DNA from 2 places in the Nocardioides sp. NPDC087217 genome. Region 2 is predicted to be linked to the other one. Evidence: riboswitches for the same ligand, from Rfam matches in the RefSeq annotation. Region 2 holds a riboswitch; the other holds the start of a gene.
What was found. Region 2 has a riboswitch for cobalamin ahead of ACIO3S_RS16495 (cobaltochelatase subunit CobN). Riboswitches for the same ligand answer to the same signal wherever they lie in the genome.

Region 1: linked by a shared signal. The riboswitch ahead of ACIO3S_RS27810 (prenyltransferase/squalene oxidase repeat-containing protein) and the one ahead of ACIO3S_RS16495 (cobaltochelatase subunit CobN) in region 2 are both predicted to bind cobalamin.

What each region holds. Positions count from the first base shown of each region.
Region 1 is NZ_JBIUZB010000010.1:99,425-106,486, reverse strand. Features, by position in the region: gene gatA (Asp-tRNA(Asn)/Glu-tRNA(Gln) amidotransferase subunit GatA) at 1-604, shown strand, start outside; gene gatB (Asp-tRNA(Asn)/Glu-tRNA(Gln) amidotransferase subunit GatB) at 601-2,094, shown strand; gene ACIO3S_RS27820 (NYN domain-containing protein) at 2,224-2,988, shown strand; gene ACIO3S_RS27815 (hypothetical protein) at 2,999-3,646, opposite strand; cobalamin riboswitch at 3,692-3,836, shown strand; gene ACIO3S_RS27810 (prenyltransferase/squalene oxidase repeat-containing protein) at 3,902-4,975, shown strand; gene ACIO3S_RS27805 (hypothetical protein) at 4,969-5,592, shown strand; gene ACIO3S_RS27800 (CbiQ family ECF transporter T component) at 5,589-6,704, shown strand; gene ACIO3S_RS27795 (ABC transporter ATP-binding protein) at 6,701-7,062, shown strand, end outside.
Region 2 is NZ_JBIUZB010000003.1:458,802-465,863, reverse strand. Features, by position in the region: gene ACIO3S_RS16515 (alpha/beta fold hydrolase) at 1-752, shown strand, start outside; gene ACIO3S_RS16510 (GNAT family N-acetyltransferase) at 993-1,574, shown strand; gene ACIO3S_RS16505 (VOC family protein) at 1,567-2,562, opposite strand; gene ACIO3S_RS16500 (TetR/AcrR family transcriptional regulator) at 2,573-3,289, opposite strand; cobalamin riboswitch at 3,413-3,554, shown strand; gene ACIO3S_RS16495 (cobaltochelatase subunit CobN) at 3,588-7,062, shown strand, end outside.

The DNA.
Region 1 (7,062 bases), on a different contig from region 2:
CGTCGTAGAGGTCTCCACGCCGAGCTTCCAGCACGCGATGGCGGCCTACTACCTGATCCTGCCGGCGGAGTGCTCCTCCAACCTGGCCAAGTTCGACGCGATGCGCTACGGCCTGCGGGTCACCCCCGACGGCGACCCGTCGGCTGAGGACGTCATGAAGGCGTCCCGCGACGCCGGCTTCGGCGACGAGGTCAAGCGCCGCATCATCCTCGGCACCTACGCCCTGAGCAGCGGCTACTACGACGCCTACTACGGTCAGGCGCAGAAGATCCGCACCCTGATCATCGAGGACTTCAAGAAGGCCTTCGAGCAGGTCGACGTGCTGGTCTCGCCGACCTCCCCGTCGACCGCGTTCCCGCTGGGCGCGAAGCTCGACGACCCGCTGGCCATGTACGCGCAGGACCTGGCCACCATTCCGGCCAACCTGGCCGGCACGCCCGGCATCTCCATCCCGGCCGGGGTCTCCGACGTGGACGGGTTGCCCGTCGGCGTACAGCTCCTGGCTCCGGTCCTGGAGGACGCCCGTCTCTACCGCGTCGGTGCCGCCCTCGAGGGCGCTGTCGGCCAGGTGCTCTCGATCGACAAGCTGGAGGTGGCCCGATGACCGAGACACTGGTCGGTTTCGACGAGGTGCTGGAGCGCTACGACCCCGCGATGGGCCTCGAGGTCCACGTCGAGCTCAACACCAACACCAAGATGTTCTGCGGCTGCCCGGCGACGTTCGGCGGCGAGCCGAACTCCCAGGTCTGCCCGACCTGCCTCGGCCTGCCCGGCTCGATGCCGGTCGTGAACGCCAAGGCCGTGGAGAGCGCGATCCGGATCGGCCTCGCGCTGAACGGCTCGATCGCGGAGTGGTGCCGGTTCGCCCGGAAGAACTACTTCTACCCGGACATGCCGAAGAACTTCCAGACCTCGCAGTACGACGAGCCGATCGTCTACGACGGCTACCTCGACGTCGAGGTCGAGGGGGAGACCTTCCGGGTCGAGATCGAGCGCGCCCACATGGAGGAGGACACCGGCAAGACCACCCACATTGGTGGCGCGACCGGCCGCATCCACGGCGCCGACTACTCGCTGGTCGACTACAACCGGGCCGGCATCCCGCTGATCGAGATCGTCACCCGCCCGATCCTCGACACCGGTGCCAAGGCACCGCTGGTGGCGAAGGCCTACGTCGCCGCGCTGCGCGAGATCCTGCTGGGTCTGGGTGTCTCTGACGTACGCATGGACCAGGGCTCGATGCGCTGCGACGTCAACCTGTCGCTGTCCCCGAAGGGTTCCGGCAAGCTCGGCACCCGCACCGAGACGAAGAACGTGAACTCGCTGCGCTCGGTCGAGCGGGCCGTACGTTTCGAGATGTCGCGCCACGCCGGGATCCTCGACGCGGGGGAGGCGATCTTCCAGGAGACCCGCCACTTCCACGAGGACACCGGCACCACCTCGGCCGGGCGGGCGAAGTCGGACGCCGACGACTACCGCTACTTCCCCGAGCCCGACCTCGTCCCGGTCGCGCCGTCGCGCGAGTGGGTCGAGGAGCTGCGGGCGAGCCTGCCGGAGCGCACCGCTGACAAGCGGGCCCGCCTGCAGGTCGAGTGGGGCTACTCCGACCTGGAGATGCGTGACGTCTGGGCCGCCGGGGCGCTGTCGCTGATCGAGGCGACGGTCGCCGAAGGTGCCTCCGCACAAGCCGCTCGCAAGTGGTGGATGGCCGAGCTCTCCCGCAGCGCCAACGACCGTGGCGTCGAGCTCGCCGAGCTCGGTGTCACCCCGGTGCAGGTCGCCGAGGTGCAGAAGCTGGTCGACGCCAAGACGCTGACCGACAAGCTGGCCCGTCAGGTCTTCGAGGGCCTTCTCGCTGGTGAGGGCACGGTTTCCGAGATCATCGACGCCCGCGGGCTCGCCGTGGTCTCCGACGACGGCGCGCTCGGCGCAGCCGTCGACGAAGCCATCGCCGCCCAGCCCGCGGTCGCCGAGAAGATCCGCGGCGGCAACCAGGCCGCAGCCGGTGCGCTCATCGGTGCGGTCATGAAGGCGACCGGCGGCAAGGCCGACGCCAAGCGTGTCCGCGAGCTGATCCTGGAGAAGCTCTCCTGACTCACGCCGAGTCGGCTCGTTCTGACAGCAAACTCCGCCGAGTCGGCGCGTCATGACGCGCCGACTCGGCGGTGGTTTTGGTCAGGATGAGCCGACTCGGCGATGGGGTGCACTGGCAGACTGTCCGGCGTGACCGTGACCGAGCCCTTCCGCATCGCACTGCTCATCGACGCCGACAACGCGCCTGCCTCGAAGATCGACGACATCTTGAACGACCTGGCCGAGTACGGCGAGGTGACGATCCGGCGGGCCTACGGCAACTGGACGAAGTCCGAGCTCAAGGGCTGGATCGAGGAGCTGCACGACGCCGCGATCAGGCCGATGCAGCAGTTCGACCTGACCGCGCACAAGAACGCCTCCGACATGGCGCTCGCGATCGACGCGGTCGAGCTGCTGCATGCGGCGATCCCGGACGCGTTCGCGCTGGTCTCGTCCGACTCCGACTTCACTCCGCTGGTGCACTACCTGCGAGAGAAGGGTCGCGCGGTCTACGGCTACGGCCGGGAGAAGACGCCGGCGCCGTTCAAGAGCGCCTGCACCCGGTTCACGGTGGTGGAGAAGCTCGGCGGCTCCGAGGAGGAGACCGAGGCCGATACCGAGCCCGGGACCACGCGCACCCGCAAGCAGTCGTCCTCGGCGACCAACGGCCAGGCGTTGAAGCGCAATGCCCGGCTGATCCAGCTGCTGCGCAACTCCATCGCCGCGGCCGCCGACGACGACGGTTGGGCCCTGGTCGGCACCGTGGTCTCCCGCATCCGCAACCAGTCCTCCGAGGACCCGCGCAACTACGGGTACGCCACCTGGACCAAGCTCATCAAGGCGATCGACCTCTTCGAGCTCAAGGACGAGGGCACCTCCGCGATCGCGGTCAGCGACAAGCGCACCAAGAAGTGACGTACGTCTTCTAGGGCTTGGCCACCGAGTCCTCGGCTGCTTTCGGGCGGGCGCACTTGATCCCCTTGGGCACGGACCCGTGGAGGTGCTTCAGCGCGGCCTTGAAGTCGCGGCAGCGCTCGGTGTCCTCCTCCTTGTTGCGGGGGTAGCCGATCGCCGCATTGACCCCGCCCATGTCGAGGGCGTCGGCGAGCGGGTTGATGTCGCGGGCGACGGTCCAGTACCACCGCGAGATCGGCGCGCTGTAGTCCAGCGACCGGGCGAGCTCGGGACGGCGGCGCAGGTCGATGTCGAAGTAGGCGCCGGCGTCGGTGTAGTTGGCCTCGCCGGTCAGCTGGATGTAGCCGCGGCCGGTGAACTTCCGCTTGTCGCGGCCCTTGGCGTCGTGGTGGAAGGAGCTCTCGTTGGCGAGCGTGGTCAGATACGCCGCCTGCCGGTAGGCGGTGGTGATCCCGGCATCGGCCATGGCGCGGTTGAGGCTCGGCAACCCGGTCTCGACGGTGCTCCGGTCACCGACCTTCTCGCCGAACATGGCGACCAGATCGGCGTACGTCACCGATGTCCGTGCCTCCTGCGCGCCGGCCATCGTGGTCGGGGAGAGGGCGAGAAGGGTGGCCGAGATCGATGCTGCGACAAGGCCGAGAATCCTGTGGCGCATGGGGACAGAGTGACTGCTCGGCGGCGATCCCGCAAGAGGCCCCCGCCCGGCATAGGATGGGGCGTCTCAATCAACACACGCCGTGGTGGGGGAAGCCGGTCGAATCCCGGCGCTGACCCGCAACCGTAGGCCCAGGCACCGAGAGTGTCCTGAGCGAGCCGGAGCACCTGCCGACGGACGCGTACTGACCTGACGCTGTCGTGGAAAGCAGCGGGTCGGCCCTGGGCCTTCCCGACGAACAGCGCGGAAGGAACCATGAAGAAGACCGTCCTCGGTGGCATCGCCGCCACCCTCGCCCTCACCTCGCTCGCCGGCTGTGGCGAGAAAGCCGTCGAGGAGGGGGAGAAGCCCACCTACGACGCCAAGGTGTCCACCTCGGTGGCCGACTGGCTCGTCGCCCAGGCGCCGGAGGGCGTGGCCCGCAACGCGCAGTACGGCACCGATGACTTCGGGCTCAGCGCCGACATCGGGATCGCGCTGGCGGAGGTCGGCGGCTACGACGAGGAGATCTCCACGATCGCCGCGGCGGTGATGGAGAACAAGAAGGCGTACACCTCACCCGGGTTCGGCACCGTCACCTCGGCCGGCGCCACCGCGAAGGCGCTGGTCCTGCAGCAGAACGTCGACGCCTCCGACCCCGGTCTGCTCAAGCAGCTCGAAGGCACCGTCGCCGAGAACGGCCGTATCGCCGACGAGCTCGACCCCAAGAACAAGGAGGCGGCCGACTACTCCAACACCATCGGACAGTCGTACGCCGTGTGGGCGCTCAACAACGCCGAGAGCAAGGAGGCCGCGGCCGCGACGGAGTTCCTGGCCGGGCAGCAGTGCGAAGAGGGATGGTTCCGGGTCACCTTCGCGGCCGACCCCACCGCCGCCGACCAGACCTGCGACGCCGACCCGAAGGCCGTCCCAGACGCCGACGCCACCGCGTTCGCGCTGATCGCCCTGTCCGGCGTCGCGTCCCCGGAGGCGGAGAAGGCCGTCGAGGCCGGCGTCGACTGGCTGAAGGAGACCCAGGCGGAGGACGGATCGTTCAAGGCGGCCACCGGCAACATCGCCAACTCCAACACCACCGGCCTGGCCGGGTGGGCGTTCGGTCGCGCCGGTGAGACCGACGCCGCGGAGAAGGCGGCCAGCTGGGTCGCCGACCACGTGGTGACCTGTGGCGACGACACCGGCGCGGTGGCCTATGACGACGCCGCGCTGACCGAGGGCAACACCAAGGGCCTGACCAAGGAGTCCGAGGGGATGTACCGCCTCGCCGCGGCCCAGGCGCTGCCGTCGCTGGTCTTCCTGCCCAAGGATGCGACCGCGAAGAGCTCGTGCTGATCCTGCGGTCCGCTGCGGTGGCTCTGGCGTTCCTCGCCGGGGCCACCGCCCCCGTCTTCACGTCCGTCTCCGCCGTCTCCGCGTCGTCCGCTCAGGCGTGCGACGGGGTCACCGTCGTCGTCGAGCCCAACGCTCTGGGCGGCGACCCCGAGGTCACCTGTGTCCAGCCCGAGGAGGGTGACACCGGCGCCGACCTCTTCGAGAAGGCGGGACATCCACTCACCTATGTGACCTCGATGCCCAGCGTCGTATGTCGCATCGATGAGCGGCCGAAAGCCGCCGGTTGCGCCCAGATGCCGCCTGCTGACGCGTACTGGTCGCTGTGGATCAGCGACGATTCGGGGGCCTGGAGCTATGCCTCCAGAAATGTTACCGAAATCAGCGTGACCTCCGGGCAGGGTGTTGCGTTCACGTGGATAGACGACGATGTCGTTACCGCTCCGGCGACGGAGCTTGGGGATGCTGTGGGGGCGCCCTCAAGCCCGTCGCCGGAGTTATCTCCGGAGGAGCCGACGGATTCGGCCTCCGAGACCGAGCATCTGCCCGCCTGGGTCGCGCCCGCGGGGATCGTCGCACTCTTCACCGTCGCCGGTGCCGTGTGGTGGCGCCGGCGATGAGCACCATGTTCCGGGCGGCCGCGGTCGCGCACCTGCCCCGTGATCTGCACCCCGTCGCCTGGTGGGTCTGGGCGATCGGCATGGCTGCGTACGCCTCCTTCACCATCAACCCGCTGCTGCTCCTGCTCGTGGTGGGGGTGGTGTCGGTCGTGGTCGCCGCCCGTCGTGGCGAGCAACCGTGGGCGAAGGCGTTCCGGCTCTACATCGGTCTCGCGGTGTTCATCGTCGTGACCCGGGTGCTCTTCCGGGTGCTGCTGGGCGCCGTTCCTGGCCACGTGATCCTCGACCTGCCCGAGATCCCGCTCCCGGAGTGGGTGCTCGGGATCCGGCTGCTCGGGCCGCTCACCCGCGAGGCGCTGCTGGCCGGTCTCTATGACGGGATGCGGCTGGGCGTCATCGTGATCTGCGTCGGCGCGGCCAACGCGCTGGCGAACCCGAAGCGGCTGCTGCGCTCGCTGCCGCCGGCGCTCTACGAGGTCGGCACCGCTGTCGTGGTGGCCGTGACGGTGCTGCCGCAGCTGGCCGAGTCGGTGCAGCGGGTGCGCGCCGCGCAACGGCTGCGTGCCGGTGCGACCGGAAACGTCAGGCGCCTGCGCCGCTTCCTGGTGCCGGTGCTCGAGGACGCCCTGGAGCGGTCGATGGCGCTGGCGGCGGGCATGGACACGCGCGGCTACGGACGTACGGCCGGCGTCCCGGTCGCCACCAGGCGGATCACCTCGGCGCTCATGCTGGTCTCGCTCGTCGGGCTCTGCGCCGGCGTCTATGCGGTGCTGGACGGCACCACGCCAGGCTGGCTGGCCGCCACCATGCTCGCGCTCGGCGTCGGCGCCGCCGCCGGTGGGCTGGCGCTCGCCGGCCGCCGGGTGACGCGGACCGTCTACCGGCCCGACCGATGGCGGTGGCCGGAGGTCGTGGTGGCTCTGAGCGGGATCGTGGTCGGCGCCGTGGGCTGGTGGGTCGCCCGCTACCAGGTCCCGGTCGCCTTCCCGGGGGTGAGTACCGTCCCGGACGTCACGCTGATCGCCATGGCCGGTGTGCTCGTCGGGCTGGTCCCGGCCCTCGCCGCCCCGCTACCGGCATCATCGCTCGCTCACCAGGAGGCAGTCGCATGATCGAGCTGCGAGGCATCACATTCACCCCGCCCGACTCCTCCGAGCACGTGCTCAAGGATGTCGACCTCACCATCGAGGAGGGCGAGCTGCTGCTCGTCTCCGGTCCGACCGGCTCGGGGAAGTCGACCCTGCTCGGCGTGCTTGCCGGCCTGGTGCCGCGCTTCTCCGGCGGCGTACTCGACGGTGACGTCCTGCTCGACGGCACCTCGATCGTCCGCACGCCGCCGCGCGAGCGCGCCGGGATCATCGGCTACGTCGGGCAGGACCCGGTGGCCGGGTTCGTCACCGACACGGTCGAGGAGGAGCTCGCCTACGGGATGGAGCAGCTCGGCCTCCCGCCGGCGACCATGCGGCGCCG
Region 2 (7,062 bases):
ACCGCGCGGCGACGGTCCGCAAGGCCGGCACCGCCTCACAGATCGCCGGCTCCACCCAGCGCTGGTTCGCCCCCGGCTTCCTCGAGCGCGAGCCCGCCCGGGGCGGCGCCCTGCTCCACTCGCTGCGCGACGCCGACGCGGAGAGCTATGCGCTGGTCTGTGATGCGCTGGCGGCGTACGACGTCCGCGGCCGGCTCGCCGAGGTCGCCGCCCCGGTCCTGGCGATCGCGGGTGTCGACGACGCCCCGACCCCGCCGGCCTCGCTCGAGGAGATCGCCGTCGGGGTGCGAAACGGGCGCCTCGTCACCCTCGACGCCGTCGGCCACCTCGCTCCTGCCGAGGCACCCCACGCCGTCTCCAGCCTGGTCACCTCCCACGTGACGGCCTCGGACCAGGCCTACGCGGCCGGGATGAACGTACGCCGCCAGGTGCTCGGCGACGCCCATGTCGACCGGGCCACCGCCGCGATCACCGACGTCAACCGCGACTACCAGGACCTGATCACGCGCTACGCCTGGGGCACGATCTGGACCCGCCCCGGCCTCGCCCGCCGGGACCGCTCGATCGGCGTGCTCACCGCCCTGGTCGCCGGGCGTCACTTCGAGGAGCTCGAGTTCCACCTCCGCGCCGCGCTCACCAACGGGCTGACCCGCGAGGAGATCATCGAGGTGCTCCTGCAGACCTCGATCTACGTCGGCGTACCCGCTGCCAACACCGCCTTCGCCGTCGCCAACCGGGTCCTGAACGAGTAATCATCCCCGCCGTCGACCAGCGGAGCGGAGAGACACACCGGCCGACTACGCGGCGTACAACCTCAACTACGTCGGGGGTGACATCTCCACCGGCGCGAATGCCCTCCGCCAGGTCGTCGTCCGGCCCACCGTCGCCGGCTACGACATGTCCGGCTACACGCCGCCCACCGAGCCCGGTGCCACCTGGCCGCCACGGGAAACCAGGTGCCGGCGACGTACGTCCTGGCTAACGTCGCACCCATGCCGCAAGCCCGTCTGCGCACCGAGCGCCTCGACCTGGTCCCGTTGTCCGAGGAGCATCTGCCGTTCCTGGTCGACCTCAACTCCGACCCGGTGGTGCTCCGCCACCTGTTCACCCGCGCGCTCCGGCCGGAAGAGACCGAGGAGCGGATGCACAAGTGGATCCGGGTGGCGAAGGAGACGGAGGCGCTGGGCAAGTGGATCGGGTTCTCGGCCGGCGAGCCCGTCGGCCTCTACATGTTCGAGCCGCCCGACAACCCGCCGCGCACCGATGCGGCCGAGCTCGGCTACCGGCTCCCGCAGCGCCACTGGCGCAAGGGGTTCGCGAAGGAAGGATCGCTCGAGCTGCTCCGCCACGGGTTCGAGGACCTCGGGATCGATCGGGTGATCGCACAGACGATGGCCGTCAACGAGGCCTCCCGCGCGACCATGGTCTCTGTCGGGATGAGCTTCGTGCGCGGCTTCCAGCAGGACTGGGACGAGCCGCTCGCCGGTCACACCGACGGCGAGGTCGAGTATGAGATCACCCGCGAGGCCTGGGTCGCGTCGAGCTTCCGCCCTCGGGGTCGCGAGCTCACGTAACCTGTTGGGCCTGCCGGAACATGAGCGGCGTGCCGTGCGCGACGTCGCCAGGGATGAACAGCTCTCCGCCCGCGGCGCGCCGGGTGGGGATGCCCCGGCTGCTCAGCAGCAGCTCCGTGGCCCGCAGGTCAGCGACGTCGACGGTGTAGGCACCCAGAGCCGGCGTATCCAGAGCTCGCTCGCCCGGGAGTCGGGCGGAGAAGGCAGACGGCGTGGTGATCGTGAGCCGGCTGCCGCCGAGGTCGAACCCGCTGGTGTCGGCGTCGTGCTGGGCGCGCAGTCCGAGGAGTCGCTCGTAGCGATGGACGACCGGTCCCCGATCACCATCGTCGACGGTGAGGACGCACTCGGACAGGGCTAGCGCCCCGTTGGGATGGTCGAGGTCGGTCTGGGCGTCCAGAGCGGCCGGCGGGGCGTCCTGGACGATGCCGACGCGACCTTCGGAAGGCATGCGGGGCATCGCGGCCGGCGCGTCGGCGTGAACTTCGACATGCATGATCGCCTCCAGCCGGGTGCCACCTGCGGTCGTGACGGGCCGCTGCATCGCGCGGGCACCCGCGTGAGCGACATCTGCGCCGTCCAGTCGGGCGACGGTCTGCTCGATCGCGGAGCTGGTGAACACGAGGATGTGGGCGCCTTCGAAGCGGTCGAGCCGTTCGACCACCCCGTCCACGGTTCGGCGTATCGCGGTCCGGGCTGCGGAGAGCTGGTCGTCGGGCACCTCGAGCACGGTGAGTGTGGCATCGGCGGGGAGGAGCCTGCGATCGTCAGGGACCGGAGCGAGCAGCTCGATGAAGCTGCGGGTGAAGTCGGCGTGGGTGTTTCCGGCTCCGAGCGGCTCGGGTTCGGCGCCTGGGGCCGGCGGCAGAGCCGGATAGGCCGGCGGGCGGATGTGGAAACCGAGATGGCGGAACGTCGCGATCGCCGCATTCAGGTCACGGACGACCATGCCGACGTGGTGGAGTCCGGAGATGTCGCTGCAAGTCATGGGTTGCCCTTCAGTCGGCTGCGGTGCCGTACGCGATATGACGGAACGCCTCGCGCAGCCGCTCGAAGGCGTCGATGACCTTCGGCGCGGCGGCGGCGTACCGATCAATCGTCGGCGGCCTGGTCGGCTCGAACGAACGACGGATGACCTCGGCGAGACGATCCGCCTGGTACTCGACGGAGAGTCTGGCCCCGCAGTCACTCAGGAATGGTGCAGCGGAGAAGAAGCCGTAGGCGATCGCCTGCGTCGCATAATCGACGTCACCCGGGTCCAGCCCCGGCCGTAGGAGTCGCTCGCCGCCGAGGGCGAGAATGTGGTCGCGCGCAGCCTGGCGCTTGACCGTGGCCAACTCGGTCCGGGCGGGATGACCGGACAGCGCGGTGAGCTCGGTTGGGTCGGCGATGAAGATCGACCTCAGGATCGGGCGATGCATCGCCTCGACGAAGTGTCTCCGCAGGTAGCGGTGCAGGGCGCCTTCGGTTGGGTCTGCGCGAACGGCGGCGATGACGGTCTCCAGCATGGCAACGGCCTCACGGGCAGCGACGGCCAGCAGCAGATGCTCGCGGTCGTCCCAGTGCAGGTAGACGGTGCCTTTGCCGACGCCGGCGCGCCGGGCAACCTCTCCGATGCGCACCGCACGCGGTCCGCTCCCCTCCACGACCTCGGCCGCCGCGTCCAGGAGCGCGTCAGCACGCTCGTGCAGGTCAGCACGTTGTGTTCGAGCCATGATCGCCTCCATCCAGCATCCGCGCGACTCGTGACTATATGAATCGTATGGTCACGAGTTTAACCATACCGTCTCCTCGCTCGCCTAATCCCGCGATGATGAGTCGGCAGTCGGGTGCCCGCTACAGCCGAGACTCACGTAGGCTGCGAGCACGCTCGTGGCGCAGGAACCCGGTGAGAGTCCGGGGCGGTTCCGCCACTGTGACGTCCGTACAGCTGCTGGGCACGGACACAGCCAGACACTGGCCGCGGGCTATCCGACCGATCGACGGGGCGAGAACCCCTAGGAGGACCTCGGCATGGCCGACTCTGCACGCGTACGCATCGCCCTTCTGTCCACCTCGGACACCGACCTGCTCTCGGCCCGTGCCAGCGGCGCCGACTACGCCTGGGCGAACCCGTCGCGGGCCACCGACCTCGAGCAGGTCGTCGCCGATGCCGACCTGGTCGTCTTCCGGCTCCTCGGCTCGCCCACCGATCTCTGGGACGGCCTGAGCGCGGTCAAGGAGCGGGGCACCCCCGTCGTCGTCCTCGGCGGCGAGCAGCAGCCGAGTGCCGAGCTGATGGAGCACTCCACCGTCCCGATGGGCGTCGCCGCCGAGGCCCACCGCTATCTCGCCGAGGGTGGTCCGGCCAACCTCGCTCAGCTGCACGCGTTCCTCTCCGACACGGTCCTGCTGACCGGCTTCGGGTTCGAGCCGCCAGCGACCGTCCCGGCCTGGGGCTTCGCGGAGCGTCCCTCGCCTGCCGACGACACCCTTCCCCGCATCGGCGTGCTCTACTACCGCGCCCACGAGACCAGCGGGAACACCGCGTTCGCCCATGCACTGGCCGACGCCATCGACGCGACCGGCGCGGCCACCGGCGTACCCGTCTTCGCGGGCTCGCTGCGCTCGGCCCCCGACGACCTCTACGAGGCGCTCGGCACCCTCGACGCCCTGATCGTCACCGTGCTCGCGGCCGGTGGCTCCGTGCCCGCCTCGGCGAGCGCCGGCGGCGAGGACGAGGCCTGGGACGTGGAGCGGATGGCGGCGCTGGACATCCCGGTGCTCCAGGGGCTGTGCCTGACCAGCTCGCGTGCGGACTGGGAGGCCTCCGACGACGGCGTCACACCGCTCGACTCGGCCAACCAGATCGCGATCCCCGAGTTCGACGGTCGGATCATCACCGCCCCGTTCTCCTTCAAGGAGCTCGACGAGCAGGGTCTCCCCCACTACGTCGCCGACCCGGAGCGCACCGCGCGGGTCGCCCGGATCGCGGTCAACCACGCCCGCCTGCGGCACACGCCCAACCCGGACAAGCGCCTCGCGCTGGTGCTCTCCGCCTACCCGACCAAGCATGCTCGCATCGGCAACGCGGTCGGCCTGGACACCCCGGTCTCCGCGATCCGGATGCTGCGCCGCCTGCGCGAGGAGGGCTACGACCTGGGCCAGGACAACGAGGTCGTACGCATCCTCGACTCCGTCGCCGCCGAGGAGGGCGACACCGCCGCCGGCGACGCGCTGATCCACGCGCTGATCGCGGCCGGCGGCCAGGACGAGGAGTGGCTGACCAACGCCCAGCTCACCGACGCCCATGTCCGCATCTCCAAGGCCGACTACGACCGGTGGACCGCGGATCTCCCCGCTGACCTGCGCGAACAGATGGTCGAGACCTGGGGGCCGACCCCGGGCAAGCTCTTCGTCAACGACAACGACGAGCTCGTGCTGGCCACGCTGCAGGCCGGCAACATCGTCATCCTGATCCAGCCGCCGCGCGGGTTCGGCGAGAACCCGGTCGCGATCTACCACGACCCCGACCTGCCGCCGTCGCACCACTACCTCGGTGCCTATCGCTGGCTCGAGCACGGCTTCGGGGCCGACGCCGTCGTACACCTCGGCAAGCACGGCTCGATGGAGTGGCTGCCCGGCAAGAACGCCGCGCTCTCGGCCTCCTGCGGCCCGGATGCGGCCATCGGCAACATGCCGCTGATCTACCCGTTCCTGGTCAACGACCCGGGCGAGGGCGCCCAGGCGAAGCGCCGGGCGCACGCCACGATCATCGACCACCTGGTGCCGCCGATGGCGCGTGCGGAGTCCTACGGCGACATCGCGCGCCTGGAGTCGCTGATGGAGGAGTACGACCGGATCTCCTCCATGGACCCGGCCAAGCTGCCCGCCATCCGCGGCGAGATCTGGCAGCTGATGAAGGCCGCCGAGCTCCACCGCGACCTCGGCATGGAGGAGCGGCCCGAGGACGACGACTTCGACGACTTCATGCTCCACATCGACGGCTGGCTCTGCGAGATCAAGGACGCCCAGATCCGCGACGGGCTGCACGTGCTCGGTGCCGCGCCGGAGGGTGAGGCACGCGTCAACCTGGTGCTCTCGATCCTGCGCGCCGCGCAGGTGTGGGGCGGCGTCGGCGGTGCCGTGCCCGGGCTGCGGGCGGCGCTCGGGCTCAAGGAGGGCGCCGACACCCGGGCCGTCGACGAGATCGAGACCCAGGCGAAGGATCTGGTGCAGCGGATGGATGCGGCCGGCTGGGACCCGGCGGTCGCCGAGACGCTCCACGACGACCCGGCCGTGCGGCAGGTGCTCGTCTTCGCCGCCGAGCAGGTGGTGCCGCGGCTGAACGGGACGACCGACGAGCTGTCCGCGGTCCTGCACGCGCTGGACGGTGGCTTCGTCCCCGCGGGGCCGTCGGGCTCGCCGTTGCGGGGGCTCGTCAACGTACTTCCGACCGGGCGCAACTTCTACACCGTCGACCCGCGCGCGGTGCCGTCGCGGCTGGCCTGGCAGACCGGGCAGGCGATGGCCGACTCGCTGCTGCAGCGCTACCTGGACGAGACCGGCGACTACCCGACATCGGTCGGGCTCTCCGTCTGGGGCACCTCCGCGATGCGTACGTCCGGAGACGATGTCGCCGAGGTGCTCGCGCTGCTCGGGGTGCGGCCGGAATGGGACGAGGCCTCCCGCCGGATCACCCACCTCGACGTCATCTCGCTCGAGGAGCTGGGCCGACCCCGGATCGACGTGACCGTACGCATCTCCGGGTTCTTCCGCGACGCGTTCCCGCACGTGGTCTCGATGCTCGACGACGCGGTCCGGATGGTGGCCGACCTCGACGAGCCGGACACCGACAACTTCGTCCGCGCGCACACCCTCGAGGACCTCGCCGACCACGGCGACCAGCGCCGCGCGACGTCCCGGATCTTCGGCTCCAAGCCCGGCTCGTACGGCGCCGGGATCCTGCAGGTGATCGAGGCCGGCAACTGGCGCTCCGACCAGGACCTGGCCGACGTCTACGCGGCGTGGGGCGGCTTCGCCTACGGACGCGACCTCGACGGCGCCCCGGCAGCCGACGACATGCGCGCCAACTACCGCCGGATCAAGGTCGCCGCCAAGAACGTCGACTCCGCCGAGCACGACATCGCCGACTCCGACGACTACTTCCAGTACCACGGCGGCATGGTCGCGACCGTCCGCGCGCTGACCGGCAGCGATCCGAAGGCGTACGTCGGCGACTCCACCTCCCCCGACGCCATCAAGACCCGCACGCTGCAGGAGGAGACCAACCGCGTCTTCCGGGCCCGGGTGGTCAACCCGCGCTGGATCTCGGCGATGCAGCGCCACGGCTACAAGGGCGCCTTCGAGTTGGCCGCGACCGTCGACTACCTCTTCGGCTTCGACGCGACCGCCGGCGTGGTACAGGACTGGATGTACGAGAAGCTCGCCCGTGAGTACGTCCTGGACGAGACCAACCAGGAGTTCATGCGATCCTCGAACCCGTGGG